3 regions of the Curtobacterium sp. 314Chir4.1 genome follow, and region 1 is predicted to be linked to each of the others. Evidence: predicted binding sites of a transcription regulator. Region 1 holds the regulator's gene; each other region holds the start of a gene.
The links. Region 1 encodes HrcA, which represses chaperone genes, less so after heat shock. Its sites were predicted from a motif close to TTNGCACTCGNNNNNNNCGAGTGCNAA; they were not measured.
Positions count from the first base shown of each region.

Region 2: a site for HrcA is predicted at 3,252-3,278, ahead of CRP27_RS15545 (Hsp20/alpha crystallin family protein). Genes of this name have one in related genera too.
Region 3: a site for HrcA is predicted at 1,123-1,149, ahead of groES (co-chaperone GroES). Genes of this name have one in related genera too.

Region 1 is NZ_OCMI01000001.1:859,394-865,890, forward strand. Features, by position in the region: gene CRP27_RS03980 (16S rRNA (uracil(1498)-N(3))-methyltransferase) at 1-378, opposite strand, end outside; gene dnaJ (molecular chaperone DnaJ) at 378-1,490, opposite strand; gene hrcA (heat-inducible transcriptional repressor HrcA) at 1,536-2,555, opposite strand; gene CRP27_RS03995 (DUF4870 domain-containing protein) at 2,663-3,070, shown strand; gene hemW (radical SAM family heme chaperone HemW) at 3,075-4,292, opposite strand; gene CRP27_RS04005 (HAD family hydrolase) at 4,321-5,031, shown strand; gene CRP27_RS04010 (DUF1990 family protein) at 5,028-5,675, opposite strand; gene CRP27_RS04015 (hypothetical protein) at 6,011-6,295, shown strand; gene lepA (translation elongation factor 4) at 6,445-6,497, opposite strand, start outside.
Region 2 is NZ_OCMI01000004.1:566,426-572,922, forward strand. Features, by position in the region: gene CRP27_RS15525 (SDR family oxidoreductase) at 1-536, opposite strand, end outside; gene CRP27_RS15530 (SDR family oxidoreductase) at 663-1,502, shown strand; gene CRP27_RS15535 (manganese catalase family protein) at 1,529-2,410, shown strand; gene CRP27_RS15540 (hypothetical protein) at 2,483-2,749, opposite strand; gene CRP27_RS15545 (Hsp20/alpha crystallin family protein) at 2,755-3,195, opposite strand; gene CRP27_RS15550 (hypothetical protein) at 3,484-3,666, shown strand; gene CRP27_RS15555 (MarR family winged helix-turn-helix transcriptional regulator) at 3,718-4,275, shown strand; gene CRP27_RS15560 (TetR/AcrR family transcriptional regulator) at 4,343-4,954, shown strand; gene CRP27_RS18300 (hypothetical protein) at 4,980-5,141, opposite strand; gene CRP27_RS15565 (DUF5067 domain-containing protein) at 5,287-6,090, shown strand; gene CRP27_RS15570 (Gfo/Idh/MocA family protein) at 6,172-6,497, opposite strand, start outside.
Region 3 is NZ_OCMI01000004.1:215,266-221,762, reverse strand. Features, by position in the region: gene CRP27_RS13790 (SAM-dependent methyltransferase) at 1-1,083, opposite strand, end outside; gene groES (co-chaperone GroES) at 1,247-1,543, shown strand; gene rarD (EamA family transporter RarD) at 1,741-2,703, shown strand; gene CRP27_RS13775 (ABC transporter substrate-binding protein) at 2,858-4,189, opposite strand; gene CRP27_RS13770 (hypothetical protein) at 4,476-5,375, opposite strand; gene guaB (IMP dehydrogenase) at 5,670-6,497, opposite strand, start outside.

The sequences.
Region 1 (6,497 bases):
CTTCTCGACCTTCGCGCCGTCCCACCGGGAGACACTGCGCGCGGCCGACCACGGCACGATCCGGTCGACGCCGATCTCGGTCGCCGCCTGCACCGCCATCTCGTCACGCCCGCCCTTCGCGAGCGCCTGCACGAGCGTCAGCGTCGGCGAGGGTGCCTCGTCGACGGCGACCTCGGACACCGCCAACGACAGCGAGTCCCGCCCGAGCTCGGTCACGGACCCGGTCACGACGGTGCCGCGACCGTCCGACAACCGCAGGGTCTCCCCCGCCCGGACCCGCGCGACCGCGACCGCGTGGCGTCCCTCTGCCCCGTCGAGCGGGACGGTGTCGCCGACCGTGACGCCGTCGAGCGAGTCGACGAGGTAGAGCGACGCCATCAGAAGTTGAAGAACCGGTCGCGGAGCTTGCCGAACATGCCCTGCTGGAACCGCGACAACTGCGGTGCCGCGGCCTTGTGCGACTTCGCGAGCTGCTCGACGAGCTGCCGTTCCTTGTGCGAGAGCTTCGTCGGCGTCACGACCTGGACGCCGATGCGCAGGTCGCCGCGCCCGTTGCCGCGCAGCTTCGTGACCCCGCGGTCCTTGAGCACGAGGACGTCGGCGCTCTGTACGCCCGGGCGGATCTCGAGCTCGACCGGACCGTCGAGCCCGTCGATCGTCGCCGTGGTGCCGAGCACGGCGTCCGTCATCGCGACCTCGAGCGTGGCGAGGAGGTCGTCGCCGTCGCGGCTGAAGACGTCGTGGTGCCGCACCCGGATCTCGAGGTACAGGTCGCCGGAGGGGCCACCGGCCGGGCCGACCTCACCCTGGCCGGGCATCTGCAGTCGGAGACCGGAGTCGACCCCGGCGGGGACGTCGACCGGGACGGTGCGGCGGGCACGGACCCGGCCCTGGCCCTGGCACGTCGGGCAGGGGTTCGGGATGACGGTGCCGTAGCCGCGGCAGGTGCCGCACGGCGCGCTCGTCACGACGTTGCCGAGGAGCGAGCGGACCTGGCGCTGGATGTGGCCGGAACCGCCGCAGATGTCACAGGTCTGGGGGCTCGTGCCGGGCGCGCAGCAGGAGCCGTTGCACGTCTCGCACAGCACGGCCGTGTCGACCTCGACGTCCTTGTGGGTGCCGAAGACGACCTCGTCGAGGTCGACGTCGATGCGGAGCAGGGCGTCCTGGCCCCGCTCGGCGCGGCTGCGCGGACCACTGCCGCGGCCGCCACCACCACCGCCGCCGAAGAACGCGTCGAAGATGTCACTGAAGCCACCGGCGCCGCCGCCGAACGGGCTGTCGGCCTGCGGTCCGGCGTCGTACCGGCGGCGCTGCTCGGGGTCGCTCAGCACGTCGTACGCGTGCGTCACGTCCTTGAAGCGCTCGGCGGCGTCCGGGCTCGGGTTCACGTCCGGGTGCAGCTCGCGCGCCAGACGGCGGTACGCCTTCTTGATGTCGGCATCGGAGGCGTCCTGCTGGACGCCGAGGACGTCGTAGTGGTCTGCCACGTATCCCTCAGTCGGTTTCGGTTCGGTGCGGCGGGTGCCGCAGGGTCAATGTTCGCCCAGGAGCTTGGACAGGTACCGTGCGACGGCGCGCACGGCGGCCATGTTCGTGCCGTAGTCCATCCGGGTCGGTCCGAGCACGCCGAGGCGGGCGACCTCGCCGCGTGCCAGGTAGCCACCGGCGACGATGCTCGTGGCGTCGAGCCCGTACTCGGCGTTCTCCACGCCGATCCGGGCCGCCACGGCGACGTCGTCGATCTGCATCTCGCCGAACAACCGGAGCAGCGTGACCTGTTCCTCGATCGCCTCGAGCACGGGGAACAGGCCGCCGGAGAAGTCCTGTTCGCTCTTGGCGAGGTTCGCCGCGCCGGCCATCACGAGGCGGTCCTGCCGGTTGGCGGCGACCTGCTCGATCAGCGTGGCGACGACGACCCCGGCGAGCGGTTGGGCGTCCGGTCGGATCTGCTGCGGGACGGCCCGGAGCGCGGTCGAGACGTCCTGCAGCAGGAGCCCGACGGTGGCGCCGTTCACGACCGCGCGGAGTTCGGTGAGCGCGCCCTCGTCGAGCGTCACGTCGGTCTCGACCACGCGCTGCTCGACCCGGGCGGTGTCGGTGATCAGCACGACCATCAGGCGGTTGTCGCCGAGGCGCACGAGCTCGATGTGCTGCACACGTGCACGGACCATCGAGGGGTACTGCACGAGGGCGACCTGGTTGGTGAGCTGGCTGAGCAGCCGGACCGTGCGGCCGAGGACCTCGTCGAGGTCGTTCGGCGCCCCGAGGAACGTCTCGATCGCGTGCCGCTGGGCGCTGGAGAGCGGCCGGGCAGCGGCGAGGTGGTCGACGAACACCCGGTAGCCCTTGTCGGTCGGCACGCGGCCGGACGACGTGTGCGGGGCGGCGATGAGCTGTTCGTCCTCGAGCTGGGCCATGTCGTTGCGGATCGTGGCGGCACTCACCCCGAAGGCGTGCCGCTCGACGATCGTCTTCGAGCCGACCGGTTCGCGCGACGCGACGTAGTCCCGCACGATGGCCTTGAGGACCTCGAGGCTGCGTTCGCTGACCACCCGGACCCCTTCCACTCGTTCTGGCACTCGGACGTCTCGACTGCTGATCCTACGCCCGACCGCCGACGGACCGGGACTTCTGCACACCCGGTCGGTACGCTTCCCGCATGACCTACGGACAGCAGCCCGGTGGCCCGCAGCACCCCGGTGGACCGCAGTACCCCGCTGGGTACCAGCCGCCCCAGCCGATGTCGCCGGAGGACCAGCGACTCTGGGCCACGTTGACGCACGTCGGCGGGATCTTCTTCACCTTCATCGCACCGCTCGTGGCGTACCTCGTCCTGCGTGACCGCGGCGGGTTCATCCGCGAGCACACCCGCGTCGCGCTGAACTTCCACATCACGATGGCGATCGCGTACGTCGTCGGGACGATCCTGACGATCATCGTCATCGGCGGGCTCGTCGTGCTCGCCGCAGGGGTCCTGTCGGTCGTCTTCGGCATCATGGCCGCCGTCGCCGCGAACCGGGGCGAGTTCTACCGCTACCCGCTCTCCATCGAGTTCATCAAGCCCTAGGAGATCAGTCGAGCAGCTCGCGGACCACCGCGTCCGCGAGCAGGCGACCCTGCAGGGTCAACTCGATCCGTCCCCGCACCGCGGCCGAGCCGTCCACGAGTCCACGCGCGATGAGCCCCGCGACCCGGCCACGGGCCTCCTGGCGGAGTTCCGCGGTGGCGAGCTCGCCACGGACGCGTGCCGCGAGCAGGACGCGCTCGACGTAACGGGTCTCGTCGTCCAGGGTCTCGCGACCGGCGGCCGGCGACTCCCCCGACAGCACCCGGTTCGCGTACGCGGCCGGGTGCTTCACGTTCCACCAGCGCGTGCCGGCGACCGCCGAGTGCGCGCCAGGGCCGACGCCCCACCAGTCGTGGCCCTTCCAGTAGGACAGGTTGTGCCGGCTGGCGTGCTGGGCGCCACGCGACCAGTTCGAGACCTCGTACCAGGAGTAGCCGGCGTCGCCGAGGACCTGGTCGGCCAGCTCGTACATGTCCGCCGCGAGGTCGTCGTCGGGCGCGGGCAACTCGCCCCGCGCGACCATCCGCCCCATCGCCGTGCCGTCCTCGACGATGAGCGAGTAGGCGCTCACGTGGTCCGGCTCGCACGCCAGGGCGGCGTCGAGCGAGGCGCGCCAGTCGTCGAGGGACTCCCCGGGCGTCGAGTAGATGAGGTCGAGCGACACGTCGAGGCCCTGCTGCTTCGCGAGGTCGACGACGCCGGGCACACGGAGGGGGTCGTGGGTGCGGTCGAGCGTCGCGAGCACGTGCGGCACCGCCGACTGCATGCCGTAGCTGATCCGGTTGAACCCGCCGGCCCGCAGGGTCTCCAGCGACACGGCGTCCACGGAGTCCGGGTTCGCCTCCGTCGTGACCTCGGCCCCGGGGACGATCCCCCAGGTGTCGTCGATCGCGCGCAGGATCATGGCGAGGTCGGACGCCGGCAGCATCGTCGGGGTCCCGCCGCCGAAGAACACCGTGGACACCGGGCGACGGGGCACTGCCGACGCGTCGAGAACGGAAGCCGCCCACTCGATCTCGCGCACGGCGTGCCCGGCGTAGTCGTCACGTCGCACCCCACGGAGCTCGGACGCCGTGTAGGTGTTGAAGTCGCAGTAGCCGCAGCGCACCCGGCAGAACGGCACGTGCACGTACACGCCGAACGGGACGTCGCCCGCGTCGGAGGCCGGGGAGATCAGGCCGTCCACGGGCGCTGGGTCGGCGATCGGGAGAGCACTCGGCATGGACTCCATTGTCCGTCATGATGGAGGCATGGAGCACCACACCGTCCCCACCACAGTGCTGTGGGACATCGACGGCACCCTCGTGATGAACGCCTCGTCGCCGGGCAACCTGTACCACCTCGCGCTCGAGCGGGCGGTGGGCCGCGACCTCGTGCTGCGGGTCGGGCACCAGCACGGCCGCACCGACGCCGGGCTGATCGCGGAGCACGTCCGCGCCCACGAACTCGACACCGACCTCATCCCGGTCGTCAGCGGTCACCTCCGCGACCTCACCGAGGAGCGGCACCGCTCCGGCGACCACCGCAGCCCTGCCCCCGGAGCGATCGCGCTGGTGGCGCGCTTCGCGGAACTCGGGTGGCGGAACGGCCTGCTCACCGGCAACTCCGCGTACCGCGCCCGCGTGAAGCTGCAGGGGGCCGGGTTCGACGTCGACGCGTTCGACTGGGAGCACTCGTACTTCGGTGACACCGAGGTGGAGCGGACCGGCGTCACCGCCCGCGCCGCCGCGGCCCTGGCTGGCACCCGTGCCGTCATCGTCGGGGACACCCCGCGCGACGGTGAGGCCGCCGACGCCGTCGGGATCCCGTTCCTCGCCGTGGCCACCGGGGTCTACGACGTCGAGTCGCTGCGGGCCACCGGCGCCGTGACGATCGCCCGGAACTGCGTCGACGACGCCGCACTCATCGAGGACGCCATCGCGGCGCTCCCCCCGCTGCGTCCGGTCGACGAACGGTCCTAGTCGCCGCGGAGGGCCCCGAGGTACTTCTCCGCCATCACCTTCTGCTGGCGACGCAGCAGCGGCGCGACGAACTGCCACTTCCGGCTCGACGGCTGCGAGAACTGCCGGATCTGCAGCCACACCGAACCGTCCGGCGTGCGCTCGACGACGAACGACTCCTCGCCGGAGAGCGGGTGCCCCTCGAGCGTGCCGTACGCGAAACCCTTGCGGTCGTTCTCGTCGATGATCGACACGACCCGGACCGGCGCGTGCACGGTCTGCCCGAACGCGTGCATCGTCAGCGTCGCACTCGTGCCCGCCGTCAGCAGCGGGGTGCCGTCCGGCGCGAACTTCTCCACCCGAGGCGTCCCGATCGAGGCGGGCGCGATGGGCACCCCTGCCTCGTCGAAGGTCACCGGGTTGTAGCGGACCTCGTCGTCGTCCGGCTGGTCCTCGACCTGCACGCGGATGCCGCTGCGCTCCTGGATCTGCCAGGTCAGGGCCTGCGTGACCGCGGTCTCGAAGCGCTGGTCGCCGTGCCCGATCCGGGCGCGGGACTCGGTCGGGGTGAACCCCTCCGGCGGGTACGTCATGAGGTCGGACGCCTGGGTCGCACCCACGGCTCCGTACGTCAGGGCGGTCCGGTAGCTGCCGCGGGAACTCATGCCGTCAGCCTACTTGCCGGCGGTGCTCACGATCGAACCGAGGTCGACGCAGTGGCGCGCGCCGCGATCCGCTTTCCGCGCACCCCGAACTGGAGGCCCGACACGCGTCCGCCACGCCCCTACCCTTGGTCCGTGCCCCACTCCACCCCCGCCCGTACGCGGTCCGTCGACCGCACGACGGCCGCGTTCGCCGTCCTGACGCTCGCGGCGTTCGGGCTCGCCGCCACCGCCCGCGCCGCGGTCGAGTGGGCCACCGCCGGCCTCGACTCCCCCGCCCGGTACGTGTCCGCGCCGCCGAGCGGCTGGGACGTGTCGACACCGCCAACGCGATCGCCGTGTTCGGGGCGTGCAGTGCGGGAGCCGGGGTCCTGCTGTTCGGCGCGACACTCGTGCTCGCGGTGCGCCGGCACCGGGCGCGCGGGCTGTCCGTGGTGCTCGGGTTCACGATGCTCGCGATGGTGATCGGTGCCGTGGTGGCCGGGTTCGCCGCTGCCGGGCAGGCGGACTACGACGCGGCCGCGGGACTCGTCATCCTGCGGACCGCACTGACCGGACTGGCTGCCGCGAGCCTCCCGGCCCTCGCACTGTCCGCCTTGCGGACCCGCGCCCGCCGCGTGTAGCGGGCGGTACCCGACCCGGCGCGGGGGTCCTGGTCACGTGTCCGCGAAAGCGACAGGCTGCCACCAGTATCCCGCGGCAGCCTGTCGCTTCGGCGGACGTCCCGAAACCGCCAGCCCGGAGCGTGTCGCTCTCGCGGACCAGTCCCGAGCTACTTCTTCTTCTCCTCGACGTCGCCGGAGAGCGCCGCGATGAAGGCTTCCT
Region 2 (6,497 bases), on a different contig from region 1:
GTGTCGGTCACCGTCCCCGGGTTGACGACCGTGACGGTGACGCCGGTGCCCGCGGCCTCATCGGCGAGGTTCTTCGCGATGACGCTCACGGCGGTGTTCCGCAGGGAGGCGGTGATGTTGCCCGACAGGTACGCGTTCTGGCCGCTCACCACGACGATGCGTCCGAAGCCCGCCGCCCGCTGCGCCGGCAGCACCGCATTGGCGACCCGGAGGAACCCGAGGGCCTTGCCGTCGATCGCGGTGAGCACCTGGTCCGGGTCGGACTTCTTCGCCGGGTCGAGCGTCCCCGCGCTCGGGGCAGCCGTCACCACGAGCGCGTCGATGCGGCCGTGCTGCTCGAGCACGCGGGCGATCCCGGCGTCGACGGAAGCCTGGTCTGCGGTGTCGATCGCGACGCTGTCGGCGGAGTCGCCGGCGGTCCGGGAGGCGACGACGACGGTCGCTCCCTCGGCGCGGAGTCGATCGGCGATCGCGGCACCGATGTACCCCTTCCCGCCGACGACGAGTGCAACACGGTTCTGCAGTTGGAGGTCCACGGACACGACGCTACGCCCGCGTGATCCGGCCAGACCAACTGCGTGATCGGTCCACTCCGGACGGGTACCCAGCACCCGACGCCGACCATCGGCCTCGACACCCGCACCACCGGATCAGGAGGGCACATGACCGACCAGCAGCAGCCGCCGGGCAGCGACCGCGAACTCACCCCGCGAGCCGACCACGGCGAGGACTCGTACCGCGGTTCCGGGAAGCTCACCGGCAAGCGCGCCGTCATCACCGGTGGGGACAGCGGCATCGGCAAGGCGGTGGCGATCGCGTTCGCGTTCGCACGCGAGGGTGCCGACCTGCTGATCAGCTACCTCCCCGAGGAGGAGGACGACGCGCAGGACACCAGGCGCTGGGTCGAAGCGGCAGGCCGCACCGCCGTCCTGTGCCCCGGCGACCTGAACGACCCCGCTCACTGCCGGAGCGTCATCGCGACAGCTGTGGACGAACTCGGCGGCATCGACGTCCTCGTGAACAACGCTGCGTACCAGATGACCCACGAGACGCTCGAGGAGATCAGCGACGAGGAGTGGGACCACACCATCGCGACGAACCTCAGCGCCTACTTCCACCTCGTGAAGGCGGCGCTCCCGCACCTCGGCGCCGGAGCCTCGATCATCGGTTCGAGCTCGGTGAACTCCGACAACCCGAAGCCGACCCTCGCGCCCTACGACGTCACGAAGGCCGGCGTCGCGAACCTGTCCGCCGCCCTCGCGCAGCTGCTCGGCGACCGGGGCATCCGCGTGAACAGCGTCGCTCCCGGCCCGATCTGGACGCCGCTCATCCCCTCGACGATGCCGCCGGAGGAGGTCGAGCAGTTCGGCAAGCAGACGCCCCTCGGCCGAGCCGGGCAGCCCGCCGAGCTCGCTCCCGTCTACGTGCTGCTCGCCAGCGACGACGGCAGCTACGTCTCCGGGGCGCGCATCGCCGTCACCGGCGGCACCCCGATCCTCTGACCGACCAAGCGAAACAGGAGAACGAGTTGTACTTCCACAAGCAAGAGCTTCAGTTCAAGTCCACCCCGGACAAGCCCGACGCGGTCTACGCCCGCAAGCTGCAGGAGGTGCTCGGCGGACAGTACGGCGAGATCTCGGTGGCGATGCAGTACCAGTTCCAGGCCTGGAACATGCACATGCCCGGCAAGTACCGCGACCTCGTCTTCGGCATCGGCGCCGAGGAGATGGGGCACGTCGAGATGCTCGCGACGATGATCGCGCAGCTGCTCGAGAAGTCCCCGCTCGGGATCACCGAGGACGCCGTCCAGGACGACCCGACGGTCGCCGCGATCGTCGGGGGCACCGATGTGCAGCACGCGATCGTCGCGGGTGCCGGAGCACGACCGGTCGACAGCAACGGCAACCCCTGGCAGGGCTCGTACATCACCGCGAGCGGCAACCTGCTCGCTGACTTCACCGCCAACGAGAACGCCGAGATGCAGGGCCGAGTCCAGGCAGCGCGGCTCTACCACATGACCGACGACAAGGGGGTGCGAGACCTCCTGGGCTTCCTCATCGCCCGGGACACGATGCACCAGAACATGTGGGCGTCCGCCGCGGCTGAGCTCCGTGAGAACGGGATCGAGGACTTCCCGGTGCCGAACAAGTTCCCGGAGGCCAAGCAGGCGAACGAGGTCGCGTACCAGTACCTCAACTTCTCGGACGGCGCCGAGGCCGGCAACGGTCCCTGGGCGAGCGGGCCGTCCTTCGATGGCAAGGGCGAGTACTCGTACCACGACGGGCCGACCACGTCGGTGCCGATGCCGCCACCCACGCACCCGGACTCGCGCTTCTACGGCACCACCGAGCTGCCGAACTTCGTCGAGAAGACGGCGGGCGCGGTGCAGGACACGCTGAACAAGGAGTAGTCCGTCGACATCGTGGAGGGCCCGGCGCACGTGGTGCGCCGGGCCCTCCACTCGGTCATCGCTGCTTCGAGCTCACCGCCGGGGCGGCTCGAACAGGTCGGAGTACGCGCGGACGGCGCTCCACCCCGCGACGAGGAGGATCGTCCCGGCGACGGCAGCAGCCCACGGCAGGAGCGGGGTCGAACTCCACAGGTGCGGGGCCACCACCCAGGCCAGGAAGGTGCCGGTCAGGCTGCCGGTCGCGCCGAGCAGAGCGGCAGTCCGTCGGTCGAGGCTGGTCAGCGCGAGGGATGCGGTGACGACGAGGACCGCCGCGACCGCGTTCGCCAGGACCGCCATGCCGGTCAGTGCTGGTCGGAGCCCGCCCCGACGGCGAGCTGCTCGGAACCGCCTCCGACGGTGACCGCGATCTTGCGCGGCTTGGCGGACTCCTTCACCGGGATCGTGATGCTCAGCACGCCGTTGTCGTAGCCGGCCGTGATGCGGGCGGCGTCGAGGCCGTCGCCGAGCGTCAGCTGTCGGACGAACGAGCCGGGCTGCCGCTCGCGCGTGATCCACTGCGACCCATCAGGGGCACCGAGGGTCCGCTCGGCGCGGATGGTCAGCACCGAGCCGTCCACGTCGATGTCGACCGACCCCGGGTCGATGCCCGGCAGGTCGACGTCGAGGACGTAGTGGTCCCCGGTCCGGTAGAGGTCCATCGGCATGGAGCGGGGCCCTCCGGCTCCGAGGAGGGACCCAGCGAGACGGTCGAGCTCGCGGAACGGGTCGAAGTTCATCGTCATCGAGATCAACTCCTTCGTGTCTGCAGTTGAGTCCCCTCGACTCAACTGCCACCGTTTTAGCACTCGACCCTCAGGAGTGCCAAAAGAACGCTCAGAGGTCGCCGGGTGTCGGAAGCGGTGCATGCCGAAGCAACTGATTCCGAATGACACCGATGTAGTTCAACAGCGCTAACAGTTAGGTGCGCGAACCGTACAGAACAGAAATAGTTCGTTGCACTGATCGTTCACGTCGTGAAAGACTTCTGACCGTCCGCAGGGGACACCAGGAAGCAGGAAGGCGGGATCGCAATGCACAGCACGTACACCGGGATGCCGCGGCACACACGGCTCGTCGGCACCCACACCCGCGTCGGCCTCACCGACCCGGCCGTCATCGACGCCTACGTCGAGCGACGCATCCAGGACCCGTCGCTCCTGTCCGGTCGCGCCGAACCGTCCTACGCAGACTTCTTCAGCGTCCCCGCCGCGTAGTCTCGGGTCCGTCCCACCCCGCACCGCCAGTACGAGAGAACACCCGACCACATGCCGTTGACCGTCGTCCGTCGTGAGCACATGCACCTCTACGCCCGGGAGCCCCGGTCGCGTGCCGCGAAGGTCGCCGTCGACGCGCTCCTGCGGCTGCAGCACGCCGAGGAGCAGCAGCTCGAGCAGGCCCGCGGCGAGAGCGGACTCACGAAGAACGAGTTCCTCGCTGTCCGGTACATGCTCCAGGCGCACCGGGACGGACGGGCGATGGGGCCCAAGGACCTCGCCGTCATGCTCAACGTCTCGAACGCCTCGGTGACCAAGATCGTCGACGGCCTCGTCGACAAGGGCGATCTGGTGCGTGCTCCGCACCCCACCGACCGCCGGGCGCAGGTGCTCGAGCCGACGGTGCAGGCCGCGAAGAAGATCGACGCCTCGTACGCCCGGTTCCACGAGGCCGTGGTCGAGGTGATGGACCACCTGTCCTCGGAGGAGAACGGCGTCCTCGCCCGCTGCCTCTCCCAGATCACCGAAGCGCTCGCCGACGGGCGACCTGCGCCGGTCGACGAGTACACCGTCGACCCGGACGGCGTGGCCGAGCCGCACGACGCCTGATCGGGACCCGGAGGAACGAGTCCTCACGCGCCTCCCGGAAAAAACCTTCCAGCGGTAAGTTGGGAGGATGACGCCCCCCGCCGACGACGAAGCGGCCCCGCCGCGACGCGGCGGGTACCGCAAGGGCGCCGAGCGGCGCACGCAGATCCTCGACGAGATGATCCGGATGGTCGCCGACCACGGCGTCGACGCATCGTCACTCCGCTCGGTCGCGGATGCGCTCGGGATCACCCACGCGGCGCTCCGGCACTACTTCCCGAACCGCGACGAACTGCTGCTCGCCGTGTACCGCGAGCACGAGGTGCGCGAGCAGGGTGCCCCCGACCGGATGAAGTCGGCGATCGGGGACATGCGTGAGAGCGCTTCGCGGAACCGTGCGGTCCCCGGGCTCGTGCAGCTCTACACGACGCTCGCGGCCGATGCCGTGCAAGAGGGGCACCCGGCGACGCGGGAGTTCATGCGCGAGCGGTTCACACGGCTGCGGGCCGACCTGGCGGCGTTGATCGAGGCGGACCAGGCATCGGGGCGGATCCGCGCCGACCTGGACCCGGTGGACCTGGCGAGCCTGAGCATCGCGGCGTCGGACGGGCTGCAGGTGCAGTGGCTGCTCGACCCGGAGGCCGTGGACGGCGAGAAGGTGCTGCGGTTGCTCGAGCAGATCGTGCCGGCGGCCGACTGAGTCGCAGGCTCGTGTGGCGGTGGGCTCACCAAGTGGTGGCGGCCACGAAGTCGAGCACGACCTGCGCTGCGTCCGGGTGCTCCTGCGGGCGATGACCGTGACCGGGCAGGGTGACGTGGGTCCCGCCGGTCAGGCGTGCTGCGATCGTCTCGCACTCGGCGTTCCAGCCGCCGGTACGACAGCGCACGAGCAGATGGTGCCGACAGCCGAAGGCGTCGCGGGACTCCTGCGTGACGCCCCGTCCTGGGGTCAGTGAGAGAACGCACAGTCGGATACGATCACCATCGCGCTGTCACCCGAGCAGTGCTCATTTCAAAACTCCAGGAGAACCCGTGTCCGACGCCCCGTACCCTGCCGCGCCCACCCAGCCAGCCGAGCCCCGACCCCCGCAGCGGGCCGCAGGCAACCCGTTCGGCATCACATCGTTGATCCTCGGCATCGTCGCGATGGTCGGGTTCGCGATCCCGTTCTTCAACTACGTGACCGTCGCGGTCGGCGCCGTCGGCCTCATCCTCGGCATCGTGGGGCTCGTGGTGAAGTTCCGACCGCGCAAGGCCGCGGTTGCCGGTGTGATCCTGTCGGGCCTCGGCCTGGTGCTGTCGATCATCCTCGCCGTCGTCTACACGGCGGTGTTCGCAGGCGCGGCCAAGGCGATCAGCAGCAGCGAAACGGTTCCCCCGGCGGCTACCTCGAGCTCGTCGGCGGCCGCTGGTGACACATCCGAGGCGTCGTTCAAGGACGGTGTCCTCACCACCCCGAAGATGAAGGTCACGATCACGAGTCACCGGCTGATCCCCGTCGGCCAGCCGGGCAACGAGTACGGCGACAAGCCCGTCATCGCCATCGTCTACACCACGACCAACCTGACGAGCGAGGCGATCGACCCGACGACAGCGTGGATCGGATCGTTCCAGGCGTTCCAGGACAACGACCCCAACGCGGTGAACGAACTGAACATCGGCTCGACTCCCGGGGATCAGTACCTCGACTCGCAGACCGAGAAGATCAAGCAGGGCGGCACCGTCGAGAACGCCGTCGCGTACGAGCTCGACGACGAGACCACCCCGGTGAAGCTCACTGCGAAGGAGAACCTCTTCAGTGACGATCTGGGCTCCGTGACGTACGAGCTCCAGTAGCCAGCGCGCCCATCGAGTGAGCAGAAAACGTCGGGTACCGAATCGGTACCCGACGTTTTCTGCTCAGTGGACGCGGACGGTCTACGCGGTCAGCACCGCAGCCGCCGGGTCGAAGTCCTCCGGCAGCGGCGGGATCGGGTCCACCGACGACGTGATGTCGACGGCCGAACCCGAGGCCGCGGCGTCACGGATGCCGAGCAGCACGTCGAGGACGTGCAGCGCAACCGCACCGGAGGCACGCTCGGGGCGGTCCTCGGCGATGGCCCGGGCGAGCTCGACGACACCGGTGCCGCGACCCCACGTGGAGCCGACCGCCTCGAGCGTCTCCGGCTCCTCCTGCCCGTAGCGCCAGAGCTGCGATGCGCCCTCGAACGTGTTCGGGTCGGGGAGCGAGATCGTGCCGAGCG
Region 3 (6,497 bases), on a different contig from region 1:
CGGGTCGACGTCGACGCCGCGCTTCTTGATCTCGACGGTGCCGACGTCGTCGGCGGCCAGTCGCGCGGCGAGCTGCTTCACGTCGAGCGGCAGGGTGTCGACGACCCGGAAACCCTGCGCGAACGGTGTCGAGACCGCCCGGTCCGAGGTCACGTACGCGATGCCGTCGGAGAGCATCCGGCCGTCGATCGATCGCGCGAGGTCGCCGATGAGCCGGGCCCGGATGACCGCGCCGTCGGGCTCGTAGAGGTACGCACCGAGCGGTCCGACCGGCTCGTCCTCGGCGTCAGCGGCGCCCGTGAGCTCCGCGATGCCGTGCGACCCGATGACGGTGGCCGCGCGGCGGATGCCGGGCCGGGCGAGTGGGCCGAACCAGAGGGCGAGTTCGACGACCTCGCGGTCGACCGAGGTCCACTGGGCCTCGGCGGTGTCGGGGATCAGGTCGCGGTCGACGCCCGGACCGAGCTTCACGCCGGTCGGGGTCGTCGTCGCGCTCGCGAACACGGTGTCGAGCGACGGGGACCAGTCGTCCGGGTCGGCCAGCCGCTTCGTGTTCGTGTGCCCGGAGGTCCGCCGCGCCGGGTCCATCCAGACGCCGTCGACCCGCGACAGGTCGAACGCCGCTGCGTCGCCGAGTTCGACGCGCGCACCCGGCCAGAGCGCGAGGTTGTGGGTCGCGACGGCCGCGGTCACCTCGTCGCGGTCGACCGCGGTGACCTCGAGGTCGAGCGCGGCCATCGCCATCGCGTCCCCGCCGATGCCGCACCCGAGGTCCGCGATGCGCGTCAGCCCGGCCGCTGCGAAGCGCCCGGCGTGCTGCGCGGCGACCTGCAGCCGGGTGGCCTGTTCGAGACCGGCCTCGGTGAAGAGCATGCGGGCGGCGAAGTCCCCGAACTTCCCGCGGGCCTTCTGCCGGAGCCTGGCCTGCGTCAGCACCGCCGCAACGAGCCCGGGATCGTGTCCCTCGGACCGCAGTCGGGAGACGACGCGGACGATCTCACCACCGTCGGACACGGCCGGGGTACGGTCGAGCAGGGCCATCCCCTCGGGGGTCAGCAACTGGGCGAGATCGGCGGCTTCCACCCGACGATCCTCCCAGGTCGCCGAGAGCCCGGTCGGACGTTGGCACTCGGATTGACCGAGTGCCAACGACGCCCTAGAGTTGGGGCAGTTGGCACTCTCCTGTGCGTAGTGCCAACCCGGTTTTCATCTGTACCGAGTCTGTACCGAGAAAGAAGAGGTCACCGTGGCCGTCAGCATCAAGCCGCTCGAGGATCGCATCGTCATCCGCCAGGTCGAGGCGGAGCAGACCACTGCTTCCGGTCTGGTCATCCCGGACACCGCGAAGGAGAAGCCCCAGGAGGGCGAGGTCGTCGCCGTCGGACCGGGTCGTATCGACGACAACGGCAACCGCGTCCCGCTCGACGTCGCCGTGGGTGACAAGGTCATCTACTCGAAGTACGGCGGCACCGAGGTCAAGTACTCGGGCGAGGACCTCCTCGTCCTCTCGGCCCGCGACGTCCTCGCGGTCATCGAGCACTGAGACTCGTTCTCTGCTGCGAACGCCCCGTTCGGCTCCGGCCGGCGGGGCGTTCGTGCGTCCGGTGCGTGGTTGCGTTTCGGCGGCCTGGGCCCACGTCGCCGGTTCCGACGCGACGCGCCAGCGGCGTGGCGGCCGTGCCGATGGGGAGAGGCGCGGTGTCCGTCCGCAGCGTCGGTGCCGGTTCCTAGGATGGTTCCGTGAGTGAACCGACCCCGGCGCGCCCGGTCCGCAGCGAGGCATCCGTCGGCGTCGTGCAGGCGATCATCGCGTACGGCCTCTGGGGTCTCATGCCCCTGCTCTTCGCCGCGATGGCACCGGCCGGCGCGTTCGAGATCGTCGCCTGGCGGGTCGTCTTCGGCCTGGTCTTCTGCGCCGTGGCGATCGCCGTGACCCGGTCGTGGCTCCGGACCCGCTCCCTGATGGCCCAGCGTCGGGTGATGCTCGTGATGGGCCTCGCGGCCGTGCTCATCCTGGTGAACTGGACCGTGTACGTGGCGGCGACGACCACCGGCCACACGGTCGAGGCCGCGCTCGGCTACTTCATCAACCCGCTCGTCACGATCGCGCTCGGCGTGGTCGTGCTCCGCGAACGCCTCCGTCCGCTGCAGTGGACGGCCGTCGGCATCAGCGTCGTGGCGGTCGTCGTCATCGCGGTGGGCTACGGACGGATGCCGTGGATCTCGCTCGCGCTGGCGTTCTCGTTCGGGCTCTACGGGCTCGTCAAGAAGCGCGTCGGCGGCACGGTGGACGCGCTCTCCGGGCTGACGATCGAGACCGTGTGGCTGCTGCCGATCGCGGTCGTCGCACTCGTGGTGCTCGGGGTGACGGGCCTCGGCGGCGGGGTGACGTTCACGAGCGAGGGCTGGGAGCACGTCCTCGTGACGGTGTTGACCGGGCCGGCGACGGCCGTGCCGCTCCTGCTGTTCGCGTCGTCCGCCCGTCGGGTGAGCCTGTCGACGCTGGGGCTGACGCAGTACCTCGCGCCGATCATGCAGCTGCTCGTCGGTGTCGTCGTGCAGCACGAGCCGATGTCCGGCGCCCGCTGGTTCGGCTTCGGGATCGTCTGGCTGGCCCTGGTCATCCTGACGGTCGACTCGTTCGCCGCCGCGCGGGCGGCCCGCCGCCGGACGCTCGCACCCGCGGTGGCCGGCACGGCCTGACGGCCCCGCACCGCGCCTCCAGGCCGTGGACCGTGACCCGAGTCTCGGCGTGAGCGACACGTCTCACGCTTCGAAGCCCGAGAAACGTCGCCGGGCCCGAGTCTCGGCTTCGTGAAGCCGAGACTCGGGCCCAGTGTGGGACGGGTGGTGCGTGTTACTTCTTGACTGAGCCCTGGATCGCGCTCTGGTAGACGGGCTTGTTGTCGCCGTCGAACTTGTAGATGCCGATGTAGGCGCTCGACGGGTCGTTGTTGTCGTCGAACGGACCGATGCCCGACGGACCCGTGTAGTGGATGTCCTCACCCTTGTCGAGCAGGGCGACGCAGTCCTTGAACGTCGAGCACTCGGTGCCACCGTCGGCTCCGGACACCGCGGCCATGTTGGCCTGGATGGTTCCGGAGTCCGTGCCCTTGCCCTTCACCGCGGCGAGGGCGGCCAGGACGGTGGCGTCGTAGGACTCCGCCGCGTACGAGTAGTCGGCGAGGTCCTTGCCCGAGGACTTCTTGTAGTACGCCGCGAGCTGCGCCTTGAACTCGTCCTTCGGCGAAGCACCGGGGATCGTGCCCTGTGCGCCGGTCAGCGTGCCCTTGTCGAAGTCCTTCGAGTAGTCCGCCGTGTTGCCGTCGGACATGTAGATCTTCGACATGTCGGCGGCCTGGGACTTCAGCTCGGGGATGATCGACTTCGTCTCGTCGAACGCCAGGATGACGATCGCGTCGGGCTTGGTCGCGAGTGCCGCGGTGACCTCGGAGGAGAACGTCGTCTGGCCGGGCGGGAACTCCTGGCCCTTGCCCTTGCCGCCGTAGACGACCGATCCGCCGGAGTCCTCGATGGCCTTCTGGACGGTGTTGCGGAGGCCGGTGCCGTACGTGTCGTTGAAGACGAGGAACGCGACCTTGGCGTTGCCGTCACCCGTGACGAGCTGGCCGAGCGCCGAACCCTGCACCGAGTCCGGCGGAGCGGTCCGGTAGTAGTACGACGAGTAGCCCGACAGGTCGGACGCGGTGTTGGCCGGGGAGATCTCCACGATGCAGTTGCTCGTGAGCTGGTCGATGACGTTCAGCGTGACGCTGGAGGACTCGGCGCCGATCGCCACCGGGACCTTCGCGTTCACGAGCTTCGTCGCGGCCGAGCTCGACACGGTCATGTCGTTGCTGTCACCGGAGTCGGTGGCGGGGTCGATCGTGACGTCCTTGTCGAGCACACCGCCGGCGGCGTTGATGTCCTGCACGGCGAGCCCGACGCCGGACTCCGCGGGCGGGTTGAGGTACGCCAGCGAACCGGTGAGCGGGAGGATCGTGCCGATCTTCAGGGCGTCGGTGCCGGGGGTGTCGGGGGCCTTGCAGCTCGCGGCGGGGTCCTTCTTCGCGCCGCTGGACGCGGAGTTGGACGGGGACGCGCTGCCGCTGGTGGAACAGGCGGCGAGCAGGAGCGCCGCCGCTCCCGCCACTGCCAGTGCCGTGGTGGCACGGGTGGTTCTGATCATCCGTGGAGCCCTTTCTCTGCGCGGAACCTCAGGTCCCGCTGGGGATGTGAGAGAACGTAGGGTCACGGTGTTTCAGCCGCGTGACGGGGCGGTACGCAAAGTGTTTCGTTACCCAGCCGTGACGCGGAGTGTGCGGCGCTTCGGCCCCGGCAGCCGTGGCGGCGAGACGCCCCTCGGCGCGCGAGACACCGCCCGATCCCTGAGACTCCGCGGGATTTGGCGGCGTCTCGGTGGGGGCGCGGTGTCTCGGTCGAGCGCCGGTGTCTCGCTCCAGCGGAACACCGCATCATCCCCGAGGCGCGGGCAGGCGACGGGGCGCAGCGCGGAGGACCGGGAGCCCAGCGGCGATGAGGACGGTGGCGAGCTTCGCGGGATCGACCGCTTCGGACATCGTCCACCGAGCGACTCCGTGGACCGAAGCGTGCCGGCGGAGTGCATCCTCGCGGAGCTTCTCGCGCCAGAGCGTCTCCGCGTCGTCGTACTGCACACGCCCGTCGAACTCGCCGACGATCCCGTGCTCCGGCCACCAGAAGTCGACCCGGTACTGCCCGTTCGGAGTGTCGAACTCGTGTTGCAGGACCGGGGTCGGCAACCGGAGCTCCCGGACCTGGACCCGACTCGCCGACTCGCCAGGGGACTCGGCGAGCGGGTCGGCGAACCGGACGGCGTCGATCGCCCGGCTGCTGCCACGGAGGCCACGCAGCGGTGCGAGCGCGTCGAGCAGCTGCGGCTTCGTCAGCCGGCCGAGGCGCAGCACGTGGTCGAGCACGATGACCGCGTGCACGAACGAGACCGATCGGATCACGTCCACGACCGTGCGGAGCAGCGACGTGACCGTGATTCCGTCCAATCGCACGACGTCGTCCCGCCGGAGGGTACCGACGTGCCGCACGACGCCCGGCCCGCAGTGCGTCTTCTGCCGCCGGACGTCGATGAGGTGCAGCCGGCCGTCATCGCGGTCGAAGTCGGGCAGGCCCCAGAGTGCCGCGGCCGACCGGTGGGACACGACGCCGTCGACGTCGATCCCGACGGCGTCCGTGCGGGCACGAACGACCAGGCGTCGGCGCTCGACCGGGGTCAGCGCGAGCCAGTCCGATCGCTCGACGGCACTGCCGGGGAACAGGCGGACGGGGTCGCGCAGGGACCCTGCTGGTCGGACGAGCACGGCGCGGTCGATCGAGTGCATGCGCCGAGCGTTGCCGACCCGAGCGGCGGCGACGTGCGCCTCGGGGCGGACTGTGGAGAGCCTCCAGGCCGTCTGCGGTGTGGAGGACTGGCGAGACGTCGCGTCCCAGCCGAGACACCGCCGACGACGCGAGACACCGCGCGGTACGAGACGCCCCCGACCAAGTGAAACGCCGCCGGACCCACGAGACACCGCGGGATCCGGCGGTGTCTCGCGCGTCAGGCGGCGTCTCGACGCGAACGCGGCGTCTCGTCTCACTGAGACGAGACGCCGCGCGGCGCGACGGGCGGAACCCTAGCGGCTGTAGTTCGGCGCCTCGACGACCATCTGCACGTCGTGCGGGTGCGACTCCTTCAGCCCCGCCGGGGTGATCCGGACGAACTTGCCACGGGCCTTGAGCTCCGGGATCGTCCGACCGCCGACGTAGAACATGGACTGCCGCAGGCCGCCGACGAGCTGGTAGACGACGTTCGAGACCGAGCCGCGGTACGGCACCTGGCCCTCGATGCCCTCGGGGACGAGCTTGTCGTCCGAGGGGACGTCGGCCTGGAAGTACCGGTCCTTCGAGTACGAGGTCTTCTTCCCACGGGTCTGCAGTGCGCCGAGGGAGCCCATCCCGCGGTACGCCTTGAACTGCTTCCCGTTGACGAAGACCAGGTCGCCGGGGGACTCGTCCGTGCCGGCGAGGAGCGAGCCGAGCATCACGGTGTCGGCACCGGCGACGAGGGCCTTGGCGATGTCGCCCGAGTACTGCAGCCCGCCGTCGGCGATGACCGGCACGCCGGCCTCACGCGCGGCGAGGGAGGCCTCGTACACGGCGGTGACCTGCGGGACGCCCACACCGGCGACGACGCGGGTGGTGCAGATCGAGCCGGGGCCGACGCCGACCTTGACGGCGTCCACACCGGCGTCGATGAGCGCCTGGGCGCCCTCACGCGTGGCTGCCTGGCCACCGATGATGTCGACCGCGGCGAACGCCGGGTCGGCCTTGAGTCGCCGGACCATGTCGAGCACGCCGGCGCTGTGGCCGTTCGCGGTGTCGACCACGAGGACGTCCACACCGGCCTCGAGCAGGGCGGTCGCGCGCTGCCAGGCGTCACCGAAGAAGCCGATCGCAGCACC